DNA from 3 places in the Streptomyces sp. NPDC014656 genome. Region 1 is predicted to be linked to each of the others. Evidence: riboswitches for the same ligand, from Rfam matches in the RefSeq annotation. Region 1 holds a riboswitch; each other region holds the start of a gene.
The links. A riboswitch is a leader RNA that binds a small molecule or an ion and turns the genes downstream of it on or off. The one in region 1 is predicted to bind cobalamin.
Positions count from the first base shown of each region.

Region 2: another riboswitch for cobalamin. It lies ahead of cobN (cobaltochelatase subunit CobN); the one in region 1 lies ahead of ACF1ED_RS35700 (energy-coupling factor ABC transporter permease).
Region 3: another riboswitch for cobalamin. It lies ahead of ACF1ED_RS24040 (ABC transporter substrate-binding protein); the one in region 1 lies ahead of ACF1ED_RS35700 (energy-coupling factor ABC transporter permease).

Region 1 is NZ_JBIBZN010000025.1:53,202-63,327, reverse strand. It holds gene ACF1ED_RS35720 (hypothetical protein) at 1-2,240, opposite strand, end outside; gene dhaK (dihydroxyacetone kinase subunit DhaK) at 2,687-3,679, shown strand; gene dhaL (dihydroxyacetone kinase subunit DhaL) at 3,687-4,307, shown strand; gene ACF1ED_RS35705 (PTS-dependent dihydroxyacetone kinase phosphotransferase subunit DhaM) at 4,304-4,717, shown strand; cobalamin riboswitch at 4,773-4,995, shown strand; gene ACF1ED_RS35700 (energy-coupling factor ABC transporter permease) at 5,023-5,721, shown strand; gene ACF1ED_RS35695 (energy-coupling factor ABC transporter substrate-binding protein) at 5,721-6,077, shown strand; gene cbiQ (cobalt ECF transporter T component CbiQ) at 6,084-6,833, shown strand; gene ACF1ED_RS35685 (ATP-binding cassette domain-containing protein) at 6,830-7,672, shown strand; gene ACF1ED_RS35680 (hypothetical protein) at 7,769-8,290, opposite strand; gene ACF1ED_RS35675 (FAD-dependent oxidoreductase) at 8,566-10,126, shown strand, end outside.
Region 2 is NZ_JBIBZN010000013.1:159,875-170,000, reverse strand. It holds gene ACF1ED_RS27195 (S8 family peptidase) at 1-147, shown strand, start outside; gene ACF1ED_RS27190 (alpha/beta fold hydrolase) at 164-1,033, opposite strand; gene abc-f (ribosomal protection-like ABC-F family protein) at 1,366-2,967, shown strand; gene cobN (cobaltochelatase subunit CobN) at 3,001-6,621, opposite strand; cobalamin riboswitch at 6,660-6,794, opposite strand; gene ACF1ED_RS27175 (cobalamin biosynthesis protein CobG) at 6,874-8,121, shown strand; gene ACF1ED_RS27170 (precorrin-8X methylmutase) at 8,121-8,756, shown strand; gene ACF1ED_RS27165 (precorrin-2 C(20)-methyltransferase) at 8,753-10,126, shown strand, end outside.
Region 3 is NZ_JBIBZN010000011.1:85,085-95,210, reverse strand. It holds gene ACF1ED_RS24050 (ABC transporter ATP-binding protein) at 1-607, opposite strand, end outside; gene ACF1ED_RS24045 (FecCD family ABC transporter permease) at 604-1,674, opposite strand; gene ACF1ED_RS24040 (ABC transporter substrate-binding protein) at 1,671-2,645, opposite strand; cobalamin riboswitch at 2,683-2,831, opposite strand; gene ACF1ED_RS24035 (Mov34/MPN/PAD-1 family protein) at 2,824-3,249, opposite strand; gene ACF1ED_RS24030 (amino acid permease) at 3,326-4,762, opposite strand; gene ACF1ED_RS24025 (DUF2017 domain-containing protein) at 5,080-5,661, opposite strand; gene clpS (ATP-dependent Clp protease adapter ClpS) at 5,661-5,966, opposite strand; gene ACF1ED_RS24015 (nicotinate phosphoribosyltransferase) at 6,097-7,425, shown strand; gene ACF1ED_RS24010 (isochorismatase family protein) at 7,533-8,132, shown strand; gene ACF1ED_RS24005 (hypothetical protein) at 8,145-8,456, opposite strand; gene ACF1ED_RS24000 (immune inhibitor A domain-containing protein) at 8,602-10,126, opposite strand, start outside.

The sequences.
Region 1 (10,126 bases):
CTGTTGGTCGCGAGGGGGCCGCGGGCCTCGTCGGCCTGTCCTGTCCGGATCAGGTCGACGGCCATGTCGACGAGGCCGGGCGTGAGGGACCACTCCATGAGGCCGAGGAGCCGCCGTCGCCACTCGGGGGTGGTGCTGATGTGGGGGCGTACCAGCTCTGCTGCCCGCTCCGGCCTGTGCCGTGCCGCGATGAGCAGTTCGGCGAACGCGGCGTCGACGGTTTCGGCAGCGGCCAGCCAGCGTTCCCACCTGCCGTCGTGGTCCGCGGCGTCGAACCAGGCGGGCAGCGCCAGCAATCGGCGCACCTTACGTGCCACCGGGCTCGCACCCCAGGCGAACGGTTCGACGGCCAGCCAGTCCGCCGGGGCCGCATCGAGCTGTGTGAGAACGGTGGTGACCACGTCGTGCAGGTGGGAGCGGATTCGGGTGGACCCGAGCAGCCGTGCCGTGGTCTCGCGGAACCGGTCGCGGTCCGTGCCGGCGAGGTGCTCGAGGATTTGGCGGGTCTGCGCCCGTCTGAAGAGGTGCTGCCCGGAGTCGGCCAGGAAGTCGTGGACGTCCCTTCCGGTCGTGAGGAAGGAGCGGGCGAAGAGGTAGTCGAAGTAGGTCTCGTGGAAGAAACCGATGCGTTCCTCGTCGCCCACCAGGAGCCCTTCCGACTTCAAGGCCTCGACATCCTCCGGCGCGTAGCGGTCAAGGAGGGCGAGGGGTGCCTGCAGACTCTCCCGGTCGCTCATGGAGGTGCACAGGGCGCCGGTGATCCCCTGCCAGTCGAAGCTTCCCCTCCTGATTCCTACGCGTCTGCGCACCTCTTTGGTGTAACCGCCGTAGAGCTGTTGCAGAGTCCGGTAGGGCACGGCGCGGGCAGCAGGGGGAAGGGTGCTGAAGACCGCCAGGTGCAGAGGGGTGCGCAGCAGCTCCAGAGTCACTGGGCTCAGGTTGTCGGGGTCGTTCCCACTCGCGGTGAGTACGGCGCGCACCGAGTCTTCGGTCAGCTCCCCCACGGGGAATCTCTCCGCCCGGACATCTGCCGTCATCAGTCTGCTGAGCCTGCCGTCCTGTTCGACGTCGACGGTGCGGACCACCAGGAGCACCTTGATGTTCGGCGCTGCCGAGAGTTGAGCGAGCACATCCTCGACGGCCTCGAAGACGTCTGCCATGCGACCGCTATACAGACTGACGGCGTCCAGTTGATCGACGACAAAGAGCCCAGGCCCCCCATCGGCAACTCCAGGCAGCAGGATCCCGGGCGAATCCTGCAAATTCATCATGGTGCCGAGGTCCCTCGCCGTTCGCACCGACGGAGCGGCTCGGTCCATGCGAACGACGGCGATCGGCCACCCGTGGCTTGCGAGACGTTCCAGTACATTCGCGGCAACCGTCGACTTGCCCGAGCCCGCCCGTCCCTCGCACAGCACGATCTGCGGACCGCCCTCGGCCACCAACCGACCGTGCAGCTGGTCGAGGTGAGGGCGCGCGGCCAGTCCGAGAGCGGGCGCCCTATCCCGCACGTGCCGCAGGAACCCGTCCTTGGTGGCCGCCAGGGCATTGAGCGTATTGCTATCCCCGGCCAACAGTCGGGGTCGAACTCCGTCGAGAGAGAGCAAGTGGTTACGGATCTCCGACCCGGTGAGCCACTTGTGGAGGTTGTCGTCCAGATATCCGCTCAGCTGCCTGACGATTCCCTCAGGATTCCCTACGAACAGCTGCTCGTAGATGATGTGAACCAGCTCACGCAGGTTCTCCGGTGAGTAGTCCTTCACGTAAACGGACTGGAGATATCTCCAGAGGGTCTCCCGGTCTACGGGCTTGCCGTCGTCGGCCCAGACTCCGCACAGAGCCATGAAGTCGCGCCCTTGAGGGCCGGTAAGAATCTCTTCGTACTCGGCGAACGTCACGGCGGCTCTCGCCCGGTCGGCAAGGTCGCGCAGCGCGGGCGATCCGGTCGAGAGAACGAGTCGCACTTTCCTGCCGGCTGCAAGGTGGCTTGCGACGGCCTTGAGGAGGGCTGCCACGGATCGCAGCGACCAGGGCCCCCGCGACGGCACATCCTTCACCTGATCGCACCATGTTTCGCCCTTGGCCACGAGCTGGAACTCGATGCCTTCACCAGCCTGTCCCACAGGCTCAAGACGGATCCGCGAGGCCTCTCCGCGCAGGAGGTCCGCGACCTTCAGCGCGGTCCACCAGTTCTCGTACCGGTTGCCCGCCTTGTCCGCCGCTCCGCCCGACAGCCCCATCGCGCATCACTTCCCCAGTGCGCCGCAACGGACTCCTCACCGGGGAGTCCATGGCCAAGCACTGTATTACCTGCCGGCTCATCCGTGGCCTGTGTTTCGAGCATGCGCCTCCATGCGGTCACTCGCCGCCCAGCCGGCCACAGCTGAGCCCCGAGGCGCCGCACGAAGCCTGTCGACAGGGGATCGGCCACCTGCGGCCGCGACGCACCGGTGCGCGACCACACCCCCGAGCGGATAATTGCGCCATCATGCACAGGTGCAAAGTGCACCCAGTCCAACCCACCCCTGACGGTTGATCAGGAAAGTCAGCAACAGGTCAGCATCAGTACCGCCCGAGACCGCTCCCGAACGCCATGAATCGCCAAGATCAACGATTGATCTCACTCGCTCTGACCTGCAAAAAGCCTGCTCAGTCACCTACCTGCTAGCCTCACCAGGAGGTATCCATGAGGATGCTGATCAACGTGCCCGAGACCGTCGTCGCCGACGGATTGCGGGGGCTTGCCGCCGCTCATCCCGAGTTGACCGTGGACGTGGAGCGGCGGGTGGTGGTGCGGCGGGACGCGCCGGTGGCGGGGAAGGTGGCGCTGGTCTCGGGGGGCGGGTCGGGGCACGAGCCGTTGCACGCGGGGTTCGTGGGGCCGGGGATGCTCGACGCGGCGTGCCCCGGGGAGGTCTTCACGTCGCCCGTGCCCGACCAGATGGTGCGGGCCGCGGCCGCCGTGGACAGCGGGGCGGGGGTGCTGTTCGTGGTGAAGAACTACACCGGGGACGTGCTGAACTTCGAGATGGCGGCCGAGCTCGCCGAGGACGAGGGCATCCAGGTCGCCAAGGTGCTCGTCGACGACGACGTGGCCGTGACGGACAGTCTGTACACGGCGGGGCGGCGCGGGACCGGTGCCACGCTCTTCGTGGAGAAGCTGGCCGGGGCTGCGGCGGACGAGGGCGCGCCGCTGGAGCGGGTGGAGGCGCTGGCGCGGCGGGTGGTCGCGCGGTCGCGGTCGTTCGGGGTGGCGCTGAGTGCCTGCTCCACGCCGGCGAAGGGCAGTCCGACCTTCGACCTGCCGCCGGGGGAACTGGAGTTGGGCGTCGGGATCCACGGCGAGCCGGGGCGGGAGCGGCGCGGGATGATGACCGCCGGGGAGATCGCCGAGGTCGCCGTGGACGCCGTCCTGGAAGACCTGCGGCCGTCGGGTCCGGTGCTGCTGCTGGTGAACGGGATGGGCGGGACGCCGCTCCTGGAGCTGTACGGCTTCAACGCGGAGGTGCGGCGGGTGCTGGACGCCCGGCGGGTGCCGGTGGCGCGCACACTGGTCGGGAACTACGTGACCTCGCTCGACATGGCGGGCTGCTCGGTGACCGTGTGCGCGGCCGACGAGGAACTGCTGCGGCTGTGGGACGCGCCGGTGGCGACCCCCGCGCTGCGCTGGGGCCGGTGAGCGGGCGATGACGAAGACGACGGAGACGACGTACGGTGCCGCCTTCACGGTCCGGTGGATGGAGACGGTGGCGGCGGCGGTCGAGCGGGAGGCCGGCCGGCTCACCGAGCTGGACTCCGCGATCGGCGACGCGGACCACGGGGCCAATCTGAGGCGCGGGTTCGCCGCCGTGGCCGAGGCCCTGGCGAAGGAGCCGCCCGCGACGCCGGGCGCGGTCCTCGTGACCGCCGGACGGCTGCTGATCTCGACCGTGGGCGGGGCCTCCGGGCCGTTGTACGGGACGCTGCTGCGGCGGGCCGGAAAGGCGCTCGGCGAGGCCGGGGAGGTCTCGCGGGCGGAGCTGGCGGACGCGCTGGCCGCCGGGGTCGCGGAGGTCGGGCGGCTCGGCGGGGCGGTGCCGGGCGACAAGACGATGCTGGACGCGCTGACACCGGCGGCGGACGCGCTGCGCGAGTCGTTCGCCGCCGCGCGGGCCGCGGCGGAGGCGGGCGCGCTCGCGACCGTGCCGCTGCGGGCCCGCAAGGGCCGGGCCAGCTATCTCGGCGAACGGTCGGTCGGGCACCAGGACCCGGGGGCGACGTCCTCCGCGCTGCTGTTCGCCGCCCTGGAGGAGGTGGCGGCCGGATGAGCGGCGGTCCGGGCAAGGTCGGGATCGTGCTCGTCTCGCACAGCGCGGCCGTCGCCGCCGCCGTCGCCGAGCTGGCCCGCGGGCTCGCCGGCGGGGGCGGCCTGGCGCCGGTCGCGGCGGCGGGCGGCACGCCCGACGGCGGGCTCGGCACGAGCTCCGAGCTGATCACCGGGGCGGCGAAGGCCGTCGACGCGGGCGCCGGGGTGGCCCTCCTGGTGGATCTGGGCAGCGCGGTCCTCACGGTGAAGGCCCTCCTCGCCGAGGGCGACGGACTCCCGGCGGGGGCCCGGCTCGTGGACGCCCCCTTCGTGGAGGGCGCGGTGGCCGCCCTGGTGACGGCGAGCGCCGGCGGCGACCTCGACGCGGTCGCCGCCGCGGCCTCGGAGGCGTACGACTACCGCAAGGTCTGACCCTCATCGCGATGCGGGGTCGGTCACTCGCGCTCCGGAGTGCGAGTGACCGACCCCGCATTGTGATGAAGCAGGTCAACCCACTAATGTCACAGGGCCTTGGTGTTCGGGAAACCGGTGCAGTACCGGTGCGGCCCTCGCCACTGTGATCGGGAGGTCAGGCTCCATCCCCCCGGGGAAGCCACTGCTCCGCCGCGGGAGACCGTCGTGGGGTGGGAAGGCGGAGTCGGACGTCACTACCGTCAGCCAGGAGACCGGCCAGGGCGCGTGTCCATCCACGAGGTGCTGGAGAGGGTCTCCCGATCATGCATATAGCCGAGGGGTATCTGCCCCCCGTCCATGCGGCCGCCTGGGGCGTCGCATCGGCTCCGTTCGTCGTCCACGGCGTCCGCGCGCTCACCCGCGAGGTGCGCGCCAACCCCGAGTCCACCCTGCTGCTCGGCGCCTCCGGCGCCTTCACGTTCGTCCTGTCCGCGCTCAAACTGCCGTCGGTGACGGGGAGTTGCTCCCATCCGACCGGCACGGGGCTGGGTGCCATCCTGTTCCGGCCGCCGATCATGGCGGTGCTCGGCACGATCACCCTGCTGTTCCAGGCGCTGCTCCTCGCCCACGGCGGGCTGACCACCCTGGGCGCGAACGCCTTCTCGATGGCGATCGTCGGGCCGTGGGCGGGGTACGGCACGTACCTGCTGTTCCGGCGGTCCGGGGCGCCGCTCATGGTCGGCGTCTTCTCCGGGGCGTTCGTCGCCGACCTCTCCACCTACTGCGTGACCAGCGTCCAGCTGGCCCTCGCGTTCCCCGACCCGGGCAGCGGGGTGGCGGGCTCGCTCGCGAAGTTCGGCGGGATCTTCGCGGTGACGCAGATCCCGCTGGCGGTCAGCGAGGGCCTGCTGACGGTCCTGGTGATGCGGCTGCTCACGCAGTCCAGCAAGGGGGAGCTGCTGCGGCTGGGCGTGCTCGCCCGGCCGAAGGCGGCCGAGCGGCACGAGGAGGCGGCGGCGTGATGAGCCGGAACGCGAAGATCAACGGTCTGCTGCTCCTGCTGGTGGCCGCGCTGGCCGTACTGCCGCTGGCGCTCGGGCTCGGCGACCACAAGGAGGAGCCGTTCACCGGCGCCGACGCGGAGGCCGAGACGGCGATCACCGAGATCGAGCCGGACTACGAGCCGTGGTTCAGCCCGCTGTACGAGCCGCCGTCCGGCGAGATCGAGTCGGCGCTCTTCGCCCTCCAGGCGGCGCTCGGCGCCGGCGTCCTCGCCTACTACTTCGGGCTGCGGCGCGGCCGGCGGCAGGGCGAGGAGCGGGCGGCGGCCCGTGCGGAGGGCGGCGCGCCCGCCCCGGACGCGGACAAGGACGCGTAGCCGCCGATGCTGCCGATCGACGCGGCGGCGCACAGCAGTCGCTGGCGCCGCCGCCATCCGGCGGAGAAGGCCGCGCTCGGTTTCGGTCTGACGCTGTGCGCGGTGTGCCTGCCGCCCTGGCCGGGGGCGCTCCTGGTCGCGGCGGCCACGCTCTGCGTGCTGCTCGGTCCGGCCGGCGTGCCCGGCCGGCAGCTGTGGCGGGCCTTCCGGATCCCGCTGGGCTTCTGCGTCACGGGGGCCGTGCCGCTGCTCTTCGCGGTGGGCGGGCCCGGGGGGCTCGTGGCCTGGGCGCCGGGCGGTCCGGCGCACGCCGGGGAGCTGCTGCTGCGGACGGCGTCCGCCTCGCTGGGCGTGCTGCTGTTCGCCTTCACCACGCCGGTGTCGGACGTGCTGCCGCGGCTGGTCCGGGCCGGGGTGCCGGCGCCGGTGGTGGACGTGGCCCTGGTGATGTACCGGATCGTGTTCCTGCTGCTGGACGCGCAGAGCAAGGTGCGGCAGGCGCAGGCGGCGCGGCTCGGGGCGACGACCCGGGCCTCGGTGTGGCGCTCGATGGCGGGCCTCGGCGCGACCTCGTTCGTCCGGGCCTTCGACCGGGCGCAGCGGCTCCAGACCGGACTCGCCGGACGCGGTTACGACGGCACCCTGCGGGTCCTGCTGCCCGGGACGCCCGTCTCCCGCCCGTTCCTCGCGGCGACGGGCGGTCTCCTGTCGGGGCTCGTCGCCCTCACCCTCGTACTGGAAAGGCTTCTGCCATGACGGCCCCCCTCCCTGTCGTGGAGCTGGTCGGCGCGGGTTTCGCGTACGAGGACGGACCCCCGGTCCTCACGGACGTCTCCTTCGCCGTGCGCGAGGGGCGGGCGGTGGCGCTGCTCGGGCGCAACGGCGGCGGGAAGACGACGCTGCTGCGGCTGCTGAGCGGCGGGCTGCGGTGCGGGAGCGGGGCGCTGCTCCTGGACGGGGCGGAGGTGGCGTACGGCCGGAAGGGGCTGACCCGGCTGCGGACCTCGGTGCAGCTGGTGGTGCAGGACCCGGACGACCAGCTGTTCGCCGCCTCGGTGGCGCAGGACGTGTCCTTCGGTCCGATGAACCTGGGGCTGCCGGAGGAGGAGGTACGGCTCCGGGTGGCGGAGGCACTGGCGGCGCTCGACATCACGGCGCTCGCCGACCGGCCGACGCACCTGCTGTCCTACGGGCAGCGGAAGCGGGCGGCGATCGCGGGGGCGGTGGCGATGCGCCCCCGGGTCCTGATCATGGACGAGCCGACGGCCGGTCTCGACCCGCACGGGCAGGAGCGGCTCCTGGAGACCCTGGAGGGGCTGCGGGCGGCGGGCACGACGGTGGTCATGGCCACGCACGACGTGGACCTGGCGCTGCGCTGGGCCGACGAGGCGGCCGTCCTCTCCCCCGCCGGGCTGCGCACCGGCCCGGCGGCGGAGCTGCTGGCGGACGACGCGCTGCTCGACGCGGCGCGGCTGCGCAGGCCGTGGGCGGTGCCGGTCGGGCGGCTGCTGCGCGCGCGGGGGCTGCTGCCGGAGGGCGCACCGGGCCCCCGGACGGCGGAGGAGCTGGACGCGCTGCTGGACCGGGTGGGGTGAGCGGCGGGGCCGTCGGCGGCGTGCGGTCGTCGGCGGCCACGGGCGGCGCGGGGCGGCGGGGGCATGCGGTCCGGCGGGGGCGTGGGGTCCGGCGGCTCAGTCGTCGGCCGCGACGAGGAGGGTGAGCCGTCCGGCCCGGCGGTCGACGAGGACGAGTTCGTGGAACTCGCCGTGGACGCTCGCCCAGTCGTGGTACTCGTCCTCTCCCGGCCCGTCCAGGTGGTGGACCGCGTCCGCGTCCGCCAGGGCGTCGAGCACCTCGCGGCGCAGGGCCTCGGCGAGCGTGCCGGGAACGGGTCCGTACCGCTCGGTCCAGGTCCTCAGGAGGCCCGCGGCCCGTTCGCGGTCGATCCGCCGGTACGCGTCGGGCGTGACGAGGTGGAGCCAGTACTCGCCGTGCCGGGTGCCCCCGGGGTCCACTCCGCCGCCGGCGTAGTCGTCGCGGAACTGCTCGTGGGCGATGAGGGCGGCGAGGAGGTCCCGGTCGGCCGCGTCCCCGGAGGGGAGCCGGAAGCGCTTCACGTCGACCCACCGGTACGCGTGCGCGTGCCGGTCGGCGAAGGCGTGGTCCCGGAAGTTCACGAAGGCGGTGCCCTCGTGGACGAGTGTCGTGCCCATGGGGCACACCCTAGGCATCCGGTGGCCCCGGCGGGGGTCCCGGGGCCCGGCGCGCGCCGTAGGCGCGGGTGGCCGTCCGGCGGACGGAGCCGCCGTTCTCGCCGGTCGGTCCGGCGCGCGGAGCGACCTGCTCGCCGGGGGTGCCGGCGTCAAGGCCCGGACGGGCTTCTACCGAGTAGTAACCATCACACCCCGATCCTTCTGCAACTAGTTGCATAAGCATGGTCGGGTCGCCTACAACAGGATCCGACGATCCCTGCGCGAGGAGGCGCCCCGTGACCGCCACGACCCCGTACCCGCATCTGCTCAGCCCGCTCGACCTGGGCTTCACCACCCTGCCCAACCGGGTGATCATGGGCTCGATGCACGTCGGCCTGGAGGAGACCGAGCACGGCTTCGAGCGGATGGCCGCCTTCTACGCCGAGCGGGCGCGCGGCGGCGCGGGCCTCATCGTCACCGGCGGCATCGCGCCCAACGAGGCCGGCCGGCCCTGGGACGGCGGCGCCAAGCTCACCACCGCCGAGGAGGTCGCCGAGCACCGGCTGATCACCGACGCCGTGCACGGCGAGGGAGGCAGGATCGCGATGCAGATCCTGCACTTCGGCCGGTACGCCTACCACCCCGCCCTCGTCGCGCCGAGCGCGATCCAGGCGCCCATCAGCCCCTTCGTGCCGAACGAGCTGACCGATGCCGAGGTCGAGCGGACCGTCGAGGACTACGCCCGCTGCGCCGAACTGGCGAAGGAGGCCGGCTACGACGGCGTCGAGGTCATGGGCTCCGAGGGCTACCTCATCAACGAGTTCATCGCCGCCGCCACCAACCACCGCACCGACCGCTGGGGCGGCTCCTACGAGAACCGGGTCCGCTTCCCGCTGGAGATCGTCCGCCGGATCCGCGAGCGGGTCGGCACCGACTTCATCATCGTCTACCGGCTCTCCATGCTGGACCTCGTCCCCGGCGGCTCCACGCTGGAGGAGGTCGTCCGGCTCGCCAAGGAGATCGAGGCGGCCGGCGCCACGATCATCAACACCGGCATCGGCTGGCACGAGGCCCGCATCCCCACCATCGCCACCTCCGTGCCGCGCGGCGCCTACACCTGGGTGACGAAGAAGCTGATGGGCGCGGTGTCCGTGCCGCTCGTCACCTCCAACCGCATCAACACCCCCGAGGTCGCCGAGGAGATCCTCGCCGACGGCCGCGCCGACCTCGTCTCGCTCGCCCGGCCCTTCCTCGCCGACCCCGCCTTCGTGAACAAGGCCGCCGCCGGCCGCGCCGAGACCATCAACACCTGCATCGGCTGCAACCAGGCCTGTCTGGACCACACCTTCAACCTCAAGATCACCTCCTGCCTGGTCAACCCCCGGGCCTGCCACGAGACCGAGCTGGTCCTCTCCCCCACCCGCCTCGCCAAGCGGATCGCCGTCGTCGGCGCCGGTCCCGCCGGCCTCTCCTGCGCCGTCTCGGCCGCCGAACGCGGCCACGCCGTCACCCTCTTCGACGCCGCCTCCGAGATCGGCGGCCAGCTGAACGTCGCCAAGAAGGTGCCGGGCAAGGAGGAGTTCGACGAGACGCTGCGCTACTTCCGCGTCCAGCTCGCCGAGCACGGCATCGAGGTCCGCCTGGACACCCACGTGTCCGCCGCCGACCTGGACGGCTACGACGAGGTCGTCGTCGCCACCGGCGTCACCCCCCGCGATCCCGGCATCGAGGGCCAGGACCACCCCAGCGTCCTCAGCTACCTCGACGTGCTCCGCGACGGCGCGCCGGTCGGCGAGCGGGTCGCCGTCATCGGCGCCGGCGGCATCGGCTTCGACGTCGCCGAGTTCCTCACCGACG
Region 2 (10,126 bases), on a different contig from region 1:
GCGCTCCTGCACCAGCGGGGCCTGAGCCCCACGGAGATCATGGGGGCGATCCGGGACACGGCGAAGAACCCCGCACAGGCCCCGAAGCTGGGGCTCGGGAACGTCGACGCGGCCGCCGCCGTGAAGGCGGCGGCCGGCCAGAACTGAACCCGGCCCCCGGGGGTCACGCCTCCAGGACCGTCCGCAGGGTCTTCGCGAACTCCTCCGGCGCGCCCTCCTGGCCGAACTCGCCGCCCAGGAAGCCGCCGTGGTGGCTGGGGAAGACGGCGAGCGGGGTGCCGAGGCGGTCGGCGAGCGCGGCGGCGGCGCGGGCCGCGAGCTCGTTCCGGGACTCCTCGCCCGCGGCCACGACGATCCGGGTGGCGGCCGCCCGCAGGGCCTCGACGTCGGGGTCGTAGCCGGTGCAGCCCCGCACGTTCCGGCCGAGCAGCGGGTCGTCGCGGCGGCCGTCGTCCCCGGCCGGCAGGCCGAAGGTCTCCGGCGGCGGGACCGGGAGCCCGGCCCAGTCCGCCGGGATCGGGCCCTGGTGGCCGGTGAGGGAGATGAACTTGGCCATCCCCGCGCCCCAGCCGTCCCTCAGGTAGGTGGCGTGGACGTCGGCGCAGGCGGCCAGGGCCTCGGCGGCGTCGGGGACCAGCCCGGCGGCGGGCGGCTCGTGGGCGACGAGGGTGTGCACCAGCTCGGGGCGGCGGGCCACCAGGGCGAGGGCGTTGACGGCGCCTCCGCTGCTGGCGAAGACGTCCACCGGTCCGGCGGCCAGCTCCTCGATCAGCCGGGCCAGGTCGTCGGCGTGCTCCTCGGGAAGGATCTCGACCGGGGCGCCCTCGGCGGTCTCGCTGCGGCCGCTGCCCCGCGGGTCGTAGGTGACGACGGTCCGGTCGGCGAAGTGGGAGGCGAGCGTGGTGAAGCCGGTCGCGTCCATGGGGGAGCCGATGAGCAGCAGCGGGCGCGGGTCCGTGCCGGTGCCGGGGCGGACGTCGTAGCGCAGGGTGGCGCCGGCGGTCTCCAGGATGTGGGTGGTGGGCTCGGCCATCGTTCTCTCCTCCGTGGTGTGCTCTCACGGGGGTGGACGGCGGCCGGCCGGAAAACTCATCGGTCGCGCCGCGACCTGCGCGAATTTTCTCCCACCCGCCGCGCCCGTGGGCGGACGGGTCGACGGCGACGCGGTCCAGGAGGCCGCGGAGCGGGGTCCGTCCGGCCTCGGTGAGGTCGGCGAAGAGCTCGCGCTCGGCCTCCCTCCCGCACCCCCCTCCCCGGAATTCTCCGACAAGACGAGACGATCCGTCTTGTCAAATCCCTCCGGACCCCTTACCGTCGAGTCAACGAGACGCCGCGTCTCGCTTTCCCGACGGCAGGAGTCCGCCCTTGTTCCGTGCGTCACTCACCGAGGTCACCAAGCGCTACGACGACCGGTACGTCCACCACCGGACCGTCCTCGACCGCGTCTCCCTCTCCGTCCGGGCCGGCGAGCGCCTCGGCGTCGTCGGCGACAACGGCTCGGGGAAGTCCACCCTGCTCCGGCTCCTCGCCGGCCTCGAAACCGCCGACAACGGCACCGTGGCCGTCGAAGCCCCCGGCGGCCTCGGTCATCTCGCCCAGATCCCCGCCCTCCCCGCCACCGCGCTCGTCGGCGACGCCGTCGACCACGCGCTCGCGGAGATCCGGGAGCTGGAGCGGGAGATCCGGCGGGCGGAGGGCGCCCTCACCCCCGCCGGACTCGACCGGTACGCCGGGCTCCTCGCCGCCTACGAGGCGCGCGGCGGGGCCGGGGCCGACCGGCGGGTGGCGACCGTCCTCCACCGGCTCGGCGAGACCGCCCCGCTCGACCGGGACCGGCCGCTGGCCACGCTCTCCGGCGGGCAGCGGGCCCGGCTCGCACTGGCCGGCGTCCTCGCCGCCGACCCCGAACTGCTGCTGCTCGACGAGCCGACCAACGACCTCGACGACGAGGCCGTCGCCTGGCTGGAGGAGCGGCTCCGCGCCCACCGGGGCACGGTCGTGGCCGTCTCCCACGACCGCGCCTTCCTCGACCGGGTCGCCACCGCCGTCCTGGAGGTCGACGAGGACCGGCACACGCTGCGCCGCTACGGCGACGGCTACGCCGGCTACCTCGCGGGCCGGGCCGCCGAACGGGCCCGCAGGGCCCGGGAGCACGAGGAGTGGAAGGACGAGCTGGCCCGCCACCGGGCCCTCGCCGACAGCAACACCGACCGCTTCACCGCCATCCCCCGCAAGGCCCCCGCCGCCTTCAGCGGGGCGGGCGCCTTCCGGGCCCGGTCACGGGCGCACGGGGCGATGAGCAGGATCCGCGCCGCCCGCGAGCGGCTGGCCCGGCTCACCGAGAACCCGGTGCCGCCGCCGCCCGAGCCGCTGAACTTCCGGGCGGACCTGGCGCGGACGGGCGAGGGGGCGGCCGTGGAGCTCACCGGCGCCGGGGCCGGGGGCCGGCTCGCGCCGGTCACCCTGCGCCTGGAGCCGGGCGAGCGGCTGCTCGTCACCGGGCCCAACGGCGCCGGGAAGACCACCCTCCTCAGGGTCCTGGCGGGCGAACTCGCCCCGGACACGGGGACCGTGAGGACACCGCGCCGGAGCGGGCTGCTCCGCCAGGACACGGCTCCGCCCACCGACCCCCGTACGGTCGGCGAAGCCTTCGGCGAGGGCCGCGAGGACGAACTGCTCTCCCTCGGGCTCTTCGCCGCCCGGGACCTGAGGACCCCGGTGCGTCTGCTGTCGGTGGGCCAGCGCCGCAAGCTGGAACTGGCCCGCCTGGTGACCGCCCCGGCCGACCTGCTCCTCCTGGACGAGCCGACCAACCACCTCGCCCCGGCCCTCGTCGAGGAGATCGAGGCCGCGCTGGCGGCCTACCGGGGCACGCTGGTGGTCGTCAGCCACGACCGCCGGCTGCGGGCGGGCTGGCAGGGCCGCCGCCTCGCGCTGGAACCGGCGGCCCTGGCGACGGCCCGCTAGGGACGGGCGGGAGCCCTACTCGTCCCCGGGGCCCTACTCGTCCCCGGAACCCTCCAGGTCGCCCTCGGTCTCCAGGAACACCCGGCGCAGGGCGGCCAGGGTCTCCGGGTCCGGCTTCTCCCACATGCCGCGCGACTCGGCCTCCAGGAGGCGCTCGGCGATGCCGTGCAGGGCCCAGGGGTTGGCCTCCTTGAGGAAGGCCCGGTTGGTCTCGTCGAGGACGTACTCCTGGGTGAGCTTGTCGTACATCCAGTCGGCGACGACCCCGGTCGTGGCGTCGTAGCCGAAGAGGTAGTCGACCGTCGCGGCCAGCTCGAAGGCGCCCTTGTAGCCGTGGCGGCGCATCGCCTCGATCCAGCGCGGGTTGACCACCCGGGCCCGGAAGACCCGGGAGGTCTCCTCCACCAGCGTCCGGGTGCGGACGGTCTCCGGGCGGGTCGAGTCGCCGATGTACGCCTCGGGGGCGGTGCCGCGCAGCGCGCGGACGGTCGCCACCATGCCGCCGTGGTACTGGAAGTAGTCGTCCGAGTCGGCGATGTCGTGCTCGCGGGTGTCGGTGTTCTTCGCCGCGACCGCGATCCGCTTGTACGCCGTCTCCATCTCGGCGCGCGCCGGCCGGCCTTCGAGCCCGCGCCCGTACGCGTACCCGCCCCACACCGTGTACACCTCGGCGAGGTCGGCGTCGGTGCGCCAGTCCCGCGAGTCGATCAGCTGGAGGATGCCGGCGCCGTAGGTGCCGGGGCGGGAGCCGAAGATGCGGGTGGTGGCGCGGCGTTCGTCGCCGTGCTCGGCGAGGTCGGCCCGGGTGTGGGCGCGGACGTGGTTGTCCTCGTCCGGCTCCTCCAGGCCCGCGACCAGCCGGACGGCGTCGTCGAGGAGCCCGATGACGTGCGGGAAGGCGTCCCGGAAGAAGCCGGAGATGCGCAGGGTGACGTCCACGCGCGGGCGGCCGAGCTCGGCGAGCGGGATCGGCTCCAGGCCGTTGACCCGGCGGGACGCCTCGTCCCACAGCGGGCGCACGCCGAGCAGGGCCAGCGCCTCGGCGACGTCGTCGCCCGCGGTGCGCATCGCGCTGGTGCCCCACAGGGAGAGGCCGACGGAGGTGGGCCACTCGCCGTTGTCCGTGCGGTAGCGCTCCAGGAGGGAGTCGGCGAGCGCCTGGCCGGTCTCCCAGGCGAGCCGGGACGGCACGGCCTTGGGGTCGACGGAGTAGAAGTTCCGGCCGGTCGGCAGCACGTTGACCAGGCCGCGCAGCGGCGAGCCGGACGGGCCGGCCGGCACGAAGCCGCCGTTCAGGGCGTGCACGGCGTGCGTCAGCTCGTCCGTGGTGGCCGCCAGGCGCGGCACGACCTGCTCGCAGGCGAAGCGCAGCACCGCGTGCACGTCGGGCCCGTGCGCGGCGGCCACGGCCGGGACGGCGTCCACGGACCAGGCCGCCGCCTCCATCGCCTCGACCAGGGCGCGGGCCTCCGCCTCCGCCTCGTCGGCGGTGGTCCGGGTCGCGGCTCCCTCGTCCAGGCCGAGCGCCTCGCGCAGACCGGGCAGCGCCTGGGTGCCGCCCCAGATCTGGCGGGCGCGCAGGATGGAGAGGACCAGGTTGACCCGGGCCTCGCCCTCCGGGGCGCCGCCGAGGACGTGCAGGCCGTCGCGGATCTGGGCGTCCTTGACCTCGCACAGCCAGCCGTCGACGTGCAGCAGGAAGTCGTCGAAGCCGTCGTCCTCCGGGCGCTCCTGGAGGCCGAGGTCGTGGTCGAGCTTGGCGGCCTGGATCAGGGTCCAGATCTGGGCGCGGATCGCGGGCAGCTTCGCCGGGTCCATGGAGGAGATCTGGGCGTACTCGTCGAGCAGCTGCTCCAGGCGCGCGATGTCGCCGTAGGAGTCGGCGCGGGCCATCGGCGGGACGAGGTGGTCGACGAGGGTGGCGTGGACGCGGCGCTTGGCCTGGGTGCCCTCGCCGGGGTCGTTGACGAGGAAGGGGTAGACGAGCGGCAGGTCGCCGAGGGCGGCGTCGGGGCCGCAGGCGGCCGACAGGCCGGCGTTCTTGCCGGGCAGCCACTCCAGGTTGCCGTGCTTGCCGAGGTGGACCATGGCGTCGGCGCCGAAGCCGCCGTCCTCGGCGCGCGCCGCGATCCAGCGGTAGGCAGCCAGGTAGTGGTGCGAGGGCGGCAGGTCGGGGTCGTGGTAGATCGCGATCGGGTTCTCGCCGAAGCCGCGCGGCGGCTGGATGAGGACCAGGAGGTTCCCGCGCCGCAGGGCGGCGAGCACGATGTCGCCGTCGGGGTTGCGGGACCGGTCGAGGAACATCTCGCCGGGCGCCGGGCCCCAGTGCTCCTCGACGCGCTCGCGCAGCTCCCGCGGCAGCTCGGCGTACCAGCGCTTGTAGTCGGCGGCCGGGATGCGGACCGGGTTCTTCGCCAGCTGCTCCTCGGTGAGCCAGTCCTGGTCGTGGCCGCCGGCCTCGATGAGGGCGTAGATCAGCTCGTCGCCGTCGCCGGAGACCAGGCCGGGGAGGTCCTCCTCCGGGCCGAAGTCGTAGCCCTCGGCGATCAGGCGGCGCAGCAGGGAGACGGCGGAGGCGGGGGTGTCGAGACCGACCGCGTTGCCGATGCGGGAGTGCTTGGTGGGGTACGCGGAGAGGACGAGCGCCAGCCGCTTCTCGGCGTTCGGGATGTGCCGCAGGCGGGCGTGGCGGACGGCGATGCCGGCGACGCGGGCGGCGCGCTCGGCGTCGGCGACGTAGGCGGGCAGGCCGTCGGCGTCGATCTCCTTGAAGGAGAACGGGACGGTGATGAGCCGGCCGTCGAACTCGGGGACGGCGACCTGGCTGGCCGCGTCCAGCGGCGACAGGCCCTCGTCGTTCTCCTCCCAGTTCGCCCGCGAGCCGGTGAGGCAGAGCGCCTGGAGGACCGGCACGTCGAGCGCGGCGAGCGCGCCCGCGTCCCAGGACTCCTCGTCGCCGCCGGCCTGGGCGGCGGCCGGCTTGGTGCCGCCGGCGGCGAGGACGGTGGTGACGACGGCGTCGGCGCCGCGCAGGACTGCGAGCAGCTCCTCCTCGGGGGCCCGCAGGGAGGCCACGTACAGCGGGAGGGCGCGGGCGCCGGCGTCCTCGATCGCGTCGCACAGGGCGCCGACGAAGGCGGTGTTCCCGCTCATGTGGTGGGCGCGGTAGTAGAGCACGGCGATCGCCGGGCCCTCGGTGACGCGGGCGGTCCGCTCCAGGGGGCCCCAGGTGGGGGCGGCGGCCGGGGCCTCGAAGCCGTGGCCGGTGAGCAGGACGGTGTCGGAGAGGAAGCGGGCCAGCTGCCCCAGGTTGGCGGGGCCGCCGTGGGCGAGGTAGGCGTGCGCCTCGGTGGCGACGCCGACGGGCACGGTGGAGGCGGCCATCAGCTGGGCGTCGGGGGCCTGTTCGCCGCTGAGGACGACGACCGGCTTCCCGGCGGCGAGGACCGTGTCGAGCCCCTCCTGCCAGGAGCGGACGCCGCCGAGGAGGCGGACGACGACCAGGTCGGTGCCGTCGAGGAGGCCCGGGAGGTCGGCGAGGGGCAGCCGGGAGGGGTTGGCGAAGCGGTACGCGACCGGGCCCTCGGGCGCGGCGGCGTTCGCCGCCCGGGCACTGAGCAGGTCGGTGTCGGAGTGCGACAGCAGCAGGAGCATGGCGAGGCTCAGGCCCTTCCTCGGGGTTTCCGCGCCCCGGGTGGTCGTGGTCGGCGGGGAGTTCCTGGCTCACCCGGGCCGTCGCCGGCTCGGGCTCACAGTGGCGGGACCGCGCCGGATTCTCACCGGGCTTCCTCCCCGGGGTCCTGGGACCCCATGCCGATCTGCATAGTAGAGCGTGCCGTCGGCGGGCCGGAGGGGGCCGGAGAGTCGGCCGGATCACACTCGGTGGCCGCCCGGTTCCCCGTGGGTATGCTCGCCGCCATGCCGCCGACCCCGCCCACCCCGCCCGAACCGGGCGAACCTCGCATACGGGACCGTGGCGACGCGTGCCCGGGGGCGCTCCGGCTGCACGCCGCCGCCGACGGGTTCCTCGCCCGACTCCGCCTGCCCGCAGGGCGCTTGACGCACCATCAGGCACTCGCCCTGGCCGGTGCGGCGGAGGCCCTGGGCGACGGGCGGATCAGCGTCACCTCGCGCGGCAACGCCGAGCTGCGCGGCCTCGCCGAGGGCTGCGGCGCGGAACTCGCCGCCCTCCTCGACGCGGCGGCCCTGCTGCCCTCCCCCACCCACGAGCGGGTCCGCAACATCGTGGCCACCCCCGCCGCCGGAACCGACGGACTCGGCCACGCCGACGTGCAGTTGTGGGCCCGCGCCCTCGACGCGGCGCTCTGCGCCGAGCCCCGCGCGGCGGCCCTCTCCGGCCGCTTCCTCTTCGTCCTCGACGACGGCCGCGGCGACGTCGCCGGCCTCGGCGGCGATGTGACCTTGATCGCAGCACCGGACGGCGCCGCGACCCTCCTCGCCGGCTCCGGGGCCTTCGCCGTGGCCGCCGCCGACGCCGTCCCCGCCGCCCTCGCCTGCGCCCTCGCCTTCCTCGACGCCGCCGAAGCCGCCGGGACCGGCGCGTGGCGCCCGCGCGAGCTCCCCGCCGGGCACCTCCCGGACTGGGCCCGCGCCCTGGCCGGAGCGGGGATCACCGCGGAGCCCGTACCCCTCCTCCCTCCCCCGTCGGCGCCGCCGCCCGCACCCGGCCCGCTCGGCGACCGCGCCCTGCACGTCCTCGCCCCCCTCGGCCGGCTGACCGCCGCCCAGCTGCGGGCCCTCGCCGAAGGCGCGGCCGAGGTCCGGCTCACGCCCTGGCGCGGCGCGGTCGTGGTGGGGGCCGCCGCCGGCCGGCTCCCCGCCCTGGCGGCCCACGGGCTGATCACCGACCCGGCCGACCCCGGCACCGGGGTCACCGCCTGCACCGGCACGCCCGGCTGCGCCAAGTCCCTCGCCGACGTGCGGGCGGACGCGGCGCGCGCGCCCGGCGGCCCGCTGCCCGTGCACTACTCCGGGTGCGAGCGCCGCTGCGGGCACCCGCACGGCGCCCGGATCGAGGTCACCGCCCGGGACTCCGGCACCTACCTGCTGGACGGCGCCCCCGTCCCCCGCACCGCCCTGGCCGAGGCCGTCGCGGCGGCCCGCAAGACATCGACGTCGATGGAGAGCCGATGATGTACGAGTACGAGAAGGACGGCGCCGAGATCTACCGCCGCTCCTTCGCCACGATCCGCGCCGAGGCGGACCTCTCGGGGATGCCCGACGACGTCGCCACGGTCGCCGTCCGCATGATCCACGCCTGCGGCATGACCGACCTCGTCCGGGACCTCGCGTACTCCCCCGGGGTCGTCGCGCACGCCCGCGCCGCGCTCCGGGCCGGCGCCCCCGTCCTCTGCGACGCGCAGATGGTCGCCTCCGGCGTCACCCGCAAGCGGCTGCCCGCCGACAACGAGGTGCTGTGCGCGCTCTCCGACCCGGCCGTGCCCGCCCTCGCCGCCGAGCTGGGCACCACCCGCTCCGCCGCCGCCCTCGAACTGTGGCGCGACCGCCTCGAAGGCTCGGTCGTCGCCATCGGCAACGCCCCCACCGCCCTCTTCCACCTCCTGGAGATGATCGCCAAGGGCGCGCCGAAGCCGGCCGCCGTCCTCGGCATCCCCGTCGGCTTCATCGGCGCCGCCGAGTCCAAGGACGCCCTCGCCGCCAACGGGCTCGGCCTCGACTACCTGGTGGTCCGCGGCCGACGCGGCGGCAGCGCCATGACCGCCGCCGCCCTCAACGCCCTCGCGCACGAACCGGAGATCCAGGCATGAGCACCGCCACCGGAAAGCTGTACGGCGTCGGGCTCGGCCCCGGCGACCCGGACCTCCTCACCCTCGCCGCCGTGAAGGCCATCGCCGAGGCCGACGTGATCGCCTACCACTCGGCCCGCCACGGCCGCTCGATAGCGCGCTCCATCGCCGCCGGGCACCTGCGCGAGGACCACATCGAGGAGCGGCTGATGTACCCGCTCACCGTGGAGACCACCGACCACCCCGGCGGCTACCGGGGCGCGCTCGACGACTTCTACGAGGAGGCCTCGGCCCGGCTCGCCGCCCACCTCGACGCGGGCCGCACGGTCGCCGTCCTCGCCGAGGGCGACCCGCTGTTCTACGGCTCCTACCAGCACATGCACAAGCGCCTCGCCGACCGGTACGACACCACCGTCATCCCCGGCGTCACCTCCGTCAGCGCCGCCGCCGCCCGGCTCGGCGAGCCGCTGTGCGAGGCCGAGGAGGTCCTCACGGTCATCCCCGGCACCCTGCCGGAGGACGAGCTCGCGGCCCGCCTCGCGGGCACCGACTCGGCGGTCGTGATGAAGCTCGGCCGCACCTTCCCGACCGTGCGGCGCGCCCTGGAGCGGGCCGGCCGGCTGGAGGACGCGCGCTACGTGGAGCGGGCTTTCATGGCGGGCGAGCGGACGGAGCACCTGGCGGACGTCGACCCGTCGACGGTCCCGTACTTCTCCGTCGCCGTCCTGCCCTCCCGCATCGACCGCGCGAACCCCGTACGGGAGACGGGCGACGTCACCGTCGTCGGCACCGGCCCCGCCGGCGCACCCTGGCTGACCCCCGAGTCGCGCGGCGCCCTCGTCAACGCCGACGTCCTCGTCGGCTACACCACCTACCTCGACCGGGTGCCGGTGCTGCGCCCCGGCCAGATCCGGCACGGCTCCGACAACAAGGTCGAGTCGGAGCGCGCCGAGTTCGCCCTCGACCTGGCCCGCCGCGGCCACCGGGTCGCGGTCGTCTCCGGCGGCGACCCGGGCGTCTTCGCCATGGCCACCGCCGTCCTGGAGGTCGCCTGCGAGCCGGAGTACGCGGACGTGCCCGTACGGGTCCTCCCGGGGGTGACCGCCGCCAACGCGGCCGCCGCCGCCGCGGGCGCCCCGCTCGGCCACGACTACGCCACGATCTCGCTCTCCGACCGGCTCAAGCCCTGGGACGTCATCGCGGCCCGGCTGCGCGCCGCCGCCGAGGCCGACCTCGTCCTCGCCCTCTACAACCCCGGCTCGAAGTCCCGCACCCACCAGGTGGCCGCCGCCCGCGAACTCCTCCTGGAGCTCCGCTCGCCCGACACCCCGGTGGTCGTCGCCCGGGACGTCGGCGGCCCCGAGCAGTCGGTGCGCGTCCTCACCCTCAAG
Region 3 (10,126 bases), on a different contig from region 1:
AGAGCCGGTCGCAGTGGGCGGCGGCGAGGTTGAGGTCGTGGAGGGCCAGGAGGTTGGTGGTGCCCAGGGTGCGGACGAGGGCGAGGACGTCGATCTGGTGGCGGATGTCCAGGTGGTTGGTGGGTTCGTCGAGGACGAGGAGTTCCGGTTCCTGGACGAGGGCGCGGGCGACGAGGGCGCGCTGGCGTTCGCCGCCGGAGAGGGTGGGGCAGGCGCGGCCGGCGAGGGCCGTGAGGCCGACGCGGGCGAGGGCGGTGTCGGCGCGGGCCAGGTCGTCGGCGGTGTCCCCCTCCCAGAAGCGCTTGTGCGGGGAGCGGCCGAGGGCGACGAGTTCGCGGACGGTGAGGTCGACGTCGGCTGCGGAGTCCTGGGGGACGGTGGCGACCCTGCGGGCGCGTTCCCTGGGGGCGAGCCGGGTGAGGTCGGTGCCGTCGAGGAGGGCGCGGCCTGAGGTGGCGGCGAGGGTGCCGTAGACGCAGCGCAGGAGGGTGGTCTTGCCGCTGCCGTTGGGGCCGATGAGGCCGACGGTCTCGCCGGGGCGGGCGGTGAGGTCGGCGGCGCGGAGCCGGTCGTGGTGGCTCAGGGCTTCGAGGCGCAGGCCGGTCACGGGGCGGCTCCTTCGGGGCGGCGGCGCATCAGCCAGAGGAAGAAGGGGCCGCCGGTGAGGGCGGTGAGGACGCCGACGGGGATGTCCTGGGGGGCGGCGAGGGTGCGGGCGCCGAGGTCGGCGGCGACGAGGGCGACGGCGCCGCCGAGGGCGGCGACGGGGAGCAGTCGGCGGTGCGGGGCGCCGACTGCCAGGCGGGCGGCGTGCGGGGCCATGAGGCCGATGAAGCCGACGGCGCCGCTGGCGGCGACCATGACGGCGGTGACGAGGGAGGCGAGGACGAAGACGGCGGCGCGGAAGCGGCCGGTGTCCAGGCCGAGGGCGGTGGCGTCCTCCTCGCCGGTGAGGAGGAGGTCGAGGGGGCGGGCGAGGGCGAGGAGGACGCCGGTGCCGAGGACGAGGACGGCGGCGGGGAGCGGGAGGGTGTCCCAGCGGGCGGAGCCGAGTCCGCCGAGGGACCAGTGGAGGGCTTCCTGGAAGTGCTCGGGGCGGCCCGCGGTGACGAGGAGGAGGGTGGTGAGGGCGGACAGGACGTAGGAGACGGCGACGCCGGCGAGGACGAGGCGGGGGCCGGTCATGGTGGAGCCGCGGCGGGCGAGTCCGTAGACGAGGACGAGGGCGAGGAGGGAGCCGGCGAAGGCGCCGGCGGGCAGGGCGAGGGCGGTGGAGGCGCCGATGCCGAGGACGATGACGAGGACGGCGCCGGTGGAGGCGCCGGAGGAGATCCCGAGCAGGAAGGGGTCGGCGAGCCGGTTGCGGACGAGTGCCTGGAGGACGGTGCCGACGACGGCGAGTCCGGCGCCGACGACGGCGCCGAGGAGGACCCGGGGCAGCCGCACGTCGAGGACGATCGTGCGGTACGGGGAGGGCGCGGCGCGGCCGGTGAGCGCGTCGAGGACCTGGCCGGGCGGGATCCGTACGGAGCCGAGGGCGAGGGAGGCGAGGACGGCGGCGGCGAGCGCGGCGAGGAGTCCGGCGAGGACGGCGGCGTGGCGGAGCCGCCCGGGGCCGGACGGCTCGGGCGCGGCGGCCCGGCCGTCCGGGCGGACGGTGGTGGTGGCGGTCATCGGGCGGTGGCGGGGTGGAGCTGGGCGGCGAGCTTGTCGACGGCGGCGGGGACGCGGACGCCGAGGACGGTGTCGGAGAGGGGGAGGACGGCGAAGCGGCGGTTCCTGATGGCGGGGACGTCCTTCAGGGCGGGGTCGTCGAGGAGGCGGCGCTTCTTCTGTTCGACGGTGGTGGTGCCGTAGTCGTAGATGAGGACGACCTCGGGCTTGCGGGCGACGACCTGTTCCCAGGTGGCGTCGCCGAAGGGCTTGGCGAGGTCGGCGAAGACGTTGCGGCCGCCGGCGCGGGTGATGAGGTCGTCGCCGATGCCGTCGCCGCCGGCGGTGAAGGCGGTCCTGTCGCCGCTGTCGTAGACGAAGACGGAGACGGGGTCGACGCCCTCGATGCGTTCGGCGGTGGCGGCGAGGGAGGCGCGGGCGTCCCGCGTCCACTTCGCGGCGCGGTCGGGGACGCCGAAGGTGCGGCCGACCTCGGTGACCTCGCGGTAGAGGTCGTCGACGGAGACGGGGCCGTCGGCGCAGTACTCGCCGTTCAGGCGGCTGGTGATGCCGGCCTTCGCCAGGTCGTCGCGGGCGCGTCCGGCCTTGGCGTCGAAGGCGCTGGTGTAGCCGCCGTAGACGAAGTCGGGGTTCGCGGCGAGGAGGGCCTCCTTGGAGGGGTACTCCTTCGCGAGGACGGGGACGGCGTCGTAGGCCTTCCGATAGGCGGGGAGGACGGCGTCGTCGAGGTAGGCGGTGCCGACGAGGGACTTCTCCAGGCCGAGGGCGAGCAGCACCTCGGTGACGTGCTGGTTCATGGTGACGGCGCGCTTCGGCGGGGCCTGGTAGGTGGTCGTCACGCCGCAGTTGGTGACGGTGTACGGGAAGCCGGGCGCGGGCTTCGCGGCGGTGGGCGCGGCCTGCGGGGCGGCGCAGGCGGCGAGCAGCGGGAGCAGGGCGAGCGCGGACGGCAGCGTGCGGCGCCGGGTCATGGCGGAGCCTCCTCCGGGGATTTCCACGTCCCCGATCGGCGGTGAGAAGGCGGCAGGTCAGTTCCTGGCTGGCGGCCCCCGGGGAGGGGGCCGGTCACAGTGGCGGGACCGCGCCGGGTTCGCACCGGCTTCCTGGGTCCTGCCGCCCTGAAAGGTCGCGGTCAGACTAGCGGTACGGCTACGCGTACGCCTCGACGACCTTGACGTCCTCCTCGGTCACGACGCCCTCGACGATCGTGTAGGAGCGGAACTGGAAGTCGCCGGCGCCGTCGGTGTCGGCGGTGGAGACGAGGACGTAGTGGGCGCCGGGCTCGTTGGCGTAGGTGATGTCGGTGCGGGAGGGGTACGCCTCGGTCGCGGTGTGCGAGTGGTAGATGATCACGGGCTCCTCGTCCCGGTCGTCCATCTCGCGGTAGAGCTTGAGGAGGTCGGCGGAGTCGAACTCGTAGAAGGTGGGCGAGCGCGCCGCGTTGAGCATGGGGATGAACCGCTCGGGGCGGCCCGAGCCGACCGGACCCGCGACCACGCCGCAGGCCTCGTCGGGGTGGTCCGCCCGGGCGTGTTCCACGATCCGGTCGTACAGGTCTCGGGTGAGGGTCAGCATGCCGACAGGATAAGCATCCGGGCCGCCGCGTACCGAGGGGTGGTACGGGGCGGCCCGGATGCTGGGACGGGGTGGGTCAGGAGCGCTTGGCGAAGGCGGCGCCCTCGGGGTCGCGGGCCTTGAGCACCAGGTAGGCGACGGCGAGGAGGAGGCCCCAGACCGGGGCGCCGTAGAGGGCGACGCGGTTGCCCTCGTCGATGCCCATGGTGACGACGACCAGGCCGATGAAGGCGAGGGCGAAGACGCTGGCCCAGATGCCGCCGGGGGCCTTGAAGGAGGACTGGGGCAGCTCGCCCCGGTCGGCCTTGAGGCGGAAGCGGATCTGGCAGATCAGGATCATGATCCAGGCCCACATGCCGGAGATGGTGGCGAAGGAGACGACGTAGTTGAACGCCTCGCCGGGCCACTGGTAGTTGATCCAGACGCCGACCATCATCAGCGCGGCGGAGAAGGTGGTGCCGACCAGCGGGGTGCCGCTCTTCGTCAGCCGGGTGAAGAGCTTCGGGCCCTGGCCGTTGAGCGCGAGGTCGCGCAGCATGCGGCCGGTGGAGTACATGCCCGAGTTGCAGGAGGAGAGGGCGGCCGTCAGGACGACGAAGTTGACGATCGCGGCGCCGGCCTGGAAGCCCATCTCCTCGAAGGCGGCGACGAACGGCGAGACGCCCGGCTTGAAGTGGGTCCACGGGACGACCGACAGGATCATGATGAGCGCGCCGACGTAGAAGACGGCGATGCGCCACGGCACGGTGTTGATGGCCTTGGGCAGGACGGTCTTCGGGTCCTTCGACTCGCCGGCGGTGACGCCGACCAGCTCGACGGCGAGGAAGGCGAACATGACCATCTGGAGGGTCATGAGGGTGGAGACGATGCCGTCCTCGCCGGCGAAGAAGCCGCCGAGGTCCCACAGGTGGGTGATCGAGGCGGTGTCACCGGCGTCGGAGAAGCCGATCGTGAGGATGCCGGCGCAGATCAGGATCATGCCGACGATGGCGGTGACCTTGACCATGGAGAACCAGAACTCCAGCTCGCCGAAGAGCTTCACGGAGATCAGGTTGGCGCCGTACAGGATGACGGTGAAGACGAGGGCGGACAGCCACTGCGGGATGTCCCACCAGTACGTCATGTAGGTGGCCGCGGCGGTGACTTCGGTGATGCCGGTGACGACCCAGAAGAGCCAGTACGTCCAGCCGGTGACGAAGCCCGCGAAGGGGCCGATGAACTCCCGCGCGTACTCCGAGAAGGAGCCGGAGACGGGGCGGTACATGAGGAGTTCGCCGAGCGCCCGCATGATGAAGAAGATGACGAGGCCCGCGAGGGCGTACGCGAGGATCAGGCTGGGGCCCGCCTTGGAGATGCCCTTGCCGGCTCCGAGGAAGAGGCCGGTGCCGATGGCACCGCCGATCGCGATCATCTGGATCTGACGGGCGCCGAGTGCCCGGTGGTACCCCTCGCCCGGGGCGGAGTCCGCGGCCTCATTGCCGTCGTGCTGCTTGTCGACCCGCACTGAGGTCATGGTGGTGCGCCTTTCTCCATGCTGATCCGCGCGACCGCTGCTGCGTCTGCTGCGGATCGGATCCTTATCCCCCCGGATGTGGATGGAGTGCTACCGGCGGTCAGCCGGCCCGAGCGCCCTCGGGAACAGGGGTGGCGTGCCCGAGTGGTCGTGAAGATTTATCACGGGGTGGGGGGTGATCGACGGAGTTGGGTGTGGCGCGCACCACGAAAAGAGGGGTGCAAAAGGAACTCAAGACGACAAAGCGCCCGCCCTGATAACGAGTTCGTTATCCGGATTTGAGCGTCCGCTGAGCGAACGCCCTGCCGCGTCGGGGCTCAGGACATCAGCGTCTCGACCAGTGACTCCTGGAGCGCGCCGAGCCAGAGGTAGGCCATCACCATCGGCTTGCGGGGGTCGCTGTCGGGCAGCCGGTAGAGCCGCTCGCTCTCCTCGTCCTCGGTGATCTCCAGGCGCGTGGCGATGGTCAGCCGCAGGTCGTTGAGGGTGCCGAGCCAGGCCCGGGACTCGTCGGGGGTCAGCTTCAGGAGGGCGGACTCCTCGGGCCCCCCGGAGGTCAGCCCGTCCAGGGCGCGCACCACGGCGAGGGCGTCCTCGCGCTTGCGGGCGCGCAGGTCGTTCTCGGTGTAGCGGCGGAAGTCGGCCGCGGCGGCCCGCAGCTCCTCGGTGTCGTCCCCGTAGGCGTCGGGGAAGAGCCGGCGCAGGGCGGGGTCGGAGGGCGGCTTGCTGGGGCCCTCGGCGAAGAGGGCGGCGAGCGGGTCGGCGTCCGCCCCGGGCTCGTCGCCGGGGCCGATCAGCTCCAGGAGCTGGACGGCGAGGGAGCGCAGGATGGAGACCTCGACCTCGTCGAGCGCGACGGCCGCTCCGCCGCCGGGCACGGCCTCGAAGTGGCCGGCCATCAGCCGCGGTCCTGGGTGAGGGTGGCCCACAGTCCGTAGCCGTGCATCGCCTGCACGTCCCGTTCCATCTCCTCGCGGGTGCCGCTGGAGACCACCGCGCGGCCCTTGTGGTGCACGTCGAGCATCAGTTTGTGCGCCTTGTCCTTGGAGTAGCCGAAATACGCCTGGAAGACGTAGGTGACGTAGCTCATCAGATTCACCGGGTCGTTGTGCACGAGGGTGACCCAGGGGACGTCGGGCTCGACGACCGCGGAGACCTCCTCGGCCGACTCGGTCCGTTCGATCTCGATAGGCGCGATGCTCACTTACCCCATGCTGCCACCCGGGACCCCCTGTCGCACAAACGGGCCGCCCCGCCGGTGCCGCCGCCGGGCCGTCCGCCGACACCGCCCTGGTATTCGTCAGATTGACGAATAGTGCGCTAGCATCGGTGACATGAACGCTGCGGACCTTGGGCTCCCGGTGGACGTGCCGTCGACCGCGCTCTTCACCGACCAGTACGAGCTCACCATGCTCCAGGCGGCCCTCCGGGCCGGCACCGCCGACCGGCGGTCCGTCTTCGAGGTCTTCACCCGGCGGCTGCCCGAGGGCCGGCGCTACGGCGCCCTCGCGGGCGTCGGCCGGGTCCTGGACGCCGTCGAGAACTTCCGTTTCGACCCGGCCGTCCTCGGCTTCCTGCGCGAGCGGGAGATCGTCGACGAGCCGACCCTGGAGTGGCTGGCGCGCTACCGCTTCTCCGGCGACATCTGGGGCTACCCCGAGGGCGAGGTGTACTTCCCCGGCTCCCCCGTGCTGCGCGTCGAGGGCTCCTTCGCCGAGTGCGTGCTGCTGGAGACGGTGATCCTCTCGATCCTCAACCACGACTCGGCCATCGCCGCCGCGGCCTCCCGCATGTCGGCCGCGGCCGGCGGGCGCCGGCTCATCGAGATGGGCGCCCGGCGCACCCACGAGCTGGCCGCCGTGGCCTCCTCCCGCGCCGCCTACGTCGGCGGCTTCGACTCCACCTCCGACCTCGCCGCCGGCTTCCGCTACGGCATCCCCACCGTCGGCACCTCCGCCCACGCCTTCACCCTGCTCCACGACAGCGAGCGGGACGCCTTCCGGGCCCAGGTCGACAGCCTGGGCCGGGGCACCACCCTCCTCGTCGACACCTACGACGTGGCCGAGGCGGTCCGCGCCGCCGTCGAGATCGCCGGGCCCGAGCTCGGCGCCGTCCGCATCGACTCCGGCGACCTGCTGCTCGTCGCCCACCGGGTGCGGGCGCAGCTGGACGAGCTGGGCGCCCGGGACACCCGGATCGTGGTCACCTCGGACCTGGACGAGTACGCCATCGCCTCGCTGGCCGCCGCGCCCGTCGACGCGTACGGGGTGGGCACCCAGCTGGTCACCGGCAGCGGCCACCCGACCTGCTCGATGGTCTACAAGCTGGTCGCCCGCGCCGCCTCGGCCGATCCGAAGGCGCCGCTGGTGCCGGTGGCGAAGAAGTCGCTGGGCGGCAAGGCGTCCGTCGGCGGCCGCAAGTGGGCGGCGCGCCGCAAGGACGCCGACGGGGTCGCCGCCGCCGAGGTGGTCGGCACCGGCCAGGTCCCGGACGCGCTCGCCGCCGACCAGCTCCTGGTCGAGCTGGTCAAGGGCGGCGAGGTGGTGGCCCGGGAGCCGCTGGAGGCGGCCCGCGCCCGGCACATCGCGGCCCGCGCCGGGCTGCCGATGTCGGCCGTCCAGCTGTCGCGCGGCGAGCCGGTGCTGCCGACCGAGTACGTCTAGAGATACGTCCAGACCCCGGCGACGTCCCCTCCCGGAGCGGAGGCGGAGTCTCTAGGCTCGGGGCCACCTCCTTCCGACCGCCCGACCGACCCCCGAGGACACCCGCCATGCACCGCGCACTGATCGTCGTGGACGTACAGAACGACTTCTGCGAGGGCGGCAGCCTCGCGGTGACGGGCGGCGCCGACGTCGCCGCCGCCATCACCGAGCTGGTCGGCGAGGCGGCCGGCGCCGCCTACCGGCACGTCGTCGCCACCCGGGACCACCACATCGACCCGGGGGCCCACTTCGCCCCGGACGGCGAGGCCCCCGACTACGTCGACTCCTGGCCGCGGCACTGCGTGGCCGGCACCGAGGGCGTCGGCTTCCACCCGAACTTCGCCCCGGCCGTCGCCGGCGGCGCGGTCCAGGCCGTCTTCGACAAGGGCGCCTACGCCGCCGCGTACAGCGGCTTCGAGGGGCGGAACGAGAACGGGCAGACGCTGGCGCAGTGGCTGCGCGAGCGGGACGTGACCGAGGTCGACGTGGTCGGCATCGCCACCGACCACTGCGTCCGGGCCACCGCGCTGGACGCGGCCCGCGAGGGCTTCCGCACCCACGTCCTGCTCGACCTCACGGCGGGCGTCGCCCGCGGGACCACCGACCGCGCGCTCGCGGAGCTCCGCGAGGCCGGCGTGGTCCTCACCGGGGAGCCGGTCGTCGGGTAGGCGGGGACCGCCTCAGGCGGCCGGGGCCCTGGGCAGGGTGCGGGCCGGGTGCCACAGCTCCTGGGCCGCGCCCGGCGCGGACCTCCACAGCAGGCCGTCGGGGTGGTGGAGGACGGCCGTGATCTCGTCGGGGGTGGGCGGCTCGGCGTTCCCCCGCAGGTAAACCGACCGCAGGCCCAGGTTTCGCAGCCTGGTCAGGGCGCGGGCGCGGTTCGCGGCATGGACGAGGAAGCGCACGTTCGCGCCGTCCCCGGCCGGGCTGGGCAGTCCTATCGCGACCACCACACTGCCTCCCGGCAACTTGCAGAACCCTCCACCAGGCATGCGGAACCATTCCCCCGTGAGCCGACTGTCAATAAGGAGTCCGTGAGAACTCGGTCAGCTGCACCTAAACACGATCGGCCGCCGCCCGCTAGGGGGCGACGGCCGATCACGCTTTGACCTGCGGTTTTACCGGATGGCTAGTCGATCAACGGGTCGACGGGCCCACCTGGACCGTGATCGTCTGGCCGTTCTTCGGCTCCTTGACGACCTGGATCTTGGTGTTGGTGTCAGTGACCTTGACGCCGGCGCGCGCGGTCTCCTGGAACCAGTAGGTGCCCTTGCGGTCGTCGAAGACCGGGTTGCCCGGCTGCGAGCGGACCCAGGTCGGGGCGTCCTTGAGGTGCAGCTGGAAAGCGTCCGTCCGGTACGTTCCGAAGGTGGAGTCGTACGCCTGGACGCGGTTGCGCATCAGGGTGCCGTCGTTCCACTTCAGCGGGGTCGGGTGGGCGTCGACCGGGAGGATCAGGCCCTGGCCCGGGTGGACGGAGGTGTTGTTGTCCTTCTGGGACAGGTCCCACTTCCAGATGAGCAGACCGTTCTGGTACGGGTAGTGCTCGACCCAGCTCGCCTTGTCGCCGGTGAAGCCGAAGTTGTACGGGCCGACCTTGAGGGTGGCGTCGTACGAGACGTACTGGCGGTTCTCGGCGATGTAGTACTGCTCGTACTCGTTGGTGAAGCCCTTGCCGACCCGCGAGAAGCCCTTGGCGGTCCAGCCGTTGTCACCGTTCTCCGCGCCGTCCGCGAAGACGGGGGCGCCGTCGGCGGTCAGCGTGATCGCGTCGGCGGTGAAGCCCTTGCCGCCCGCGCCGCCGTCCGTCTGGTAGCGGAAGCGGAGGTCGAACTTCTTGCCCGCGTACGCCGAGAGGTCGTAGACGAGCTTCTTGTGGGCGCCGGAGACGTCGGTCAGCGCCGGGGAGCCGGCCGCGTCGCGCGGGAGGGCCACGCCGTCGGCGGTGCCGTCCACGGCGGTCCAGTTGGCGCCGCCGTCCGTCGACACCTCGGTGTAGAGGTAGTCGTACTCGGCCTCGATGTCGTACCAGCCCTGGAGCTCCAGGGAGGCGGACGACTTGCCGGTGAGGTCGACCGGGCGGGTCAGGGTGTTCTTGAGGTCGTCACCCATGTCGCTCCACCACTGGGCGGAACCCTCGGCGGGGGCGACGATCTCGGTGGTGACGGCCTTCTTCGGCAGCTCGACGACGAGCGCCTGCGGGTTCTTGGTGTTGTACTCGGCCACGCCCAGCTTGTGGGTGGACTTCGTACCGCGCTGCTCGTCGCTCACCTTGGTGTAGTTGAGCCAGCCGAGCTGGAGCTTGTCCCAGGCGTTCATGTCGCCGGGCATGTCGCCGATGGAGTCCTTGCCCAGGCCCAGCCAGGAACCGGAGGACATCAGCGACCAGTAGCCGGTCGAGTTCTCGCCGCCCGCGGTGTCGTACAGGTCCGGCAGGCCGAGGTCGTGGCCGTACTCGTGGGCGAAGACGCCGAGGCCGCCGTTCTCGGGCTGCATCGTGTAGTCGCCGACCCAGATGCCGGTGTCGCCGATCGGGGTGCCGCCGGCCTTGTTGCCGGCCGGACCGGTCTTGCCCGCGCTGGTGCCGTAGGCGTACCAGCGGTGCGCCCACAGGGCGTCCGTCTCCTGGGCGCCGCCGCCGGCCGACTCGTCCTCGCCCGCG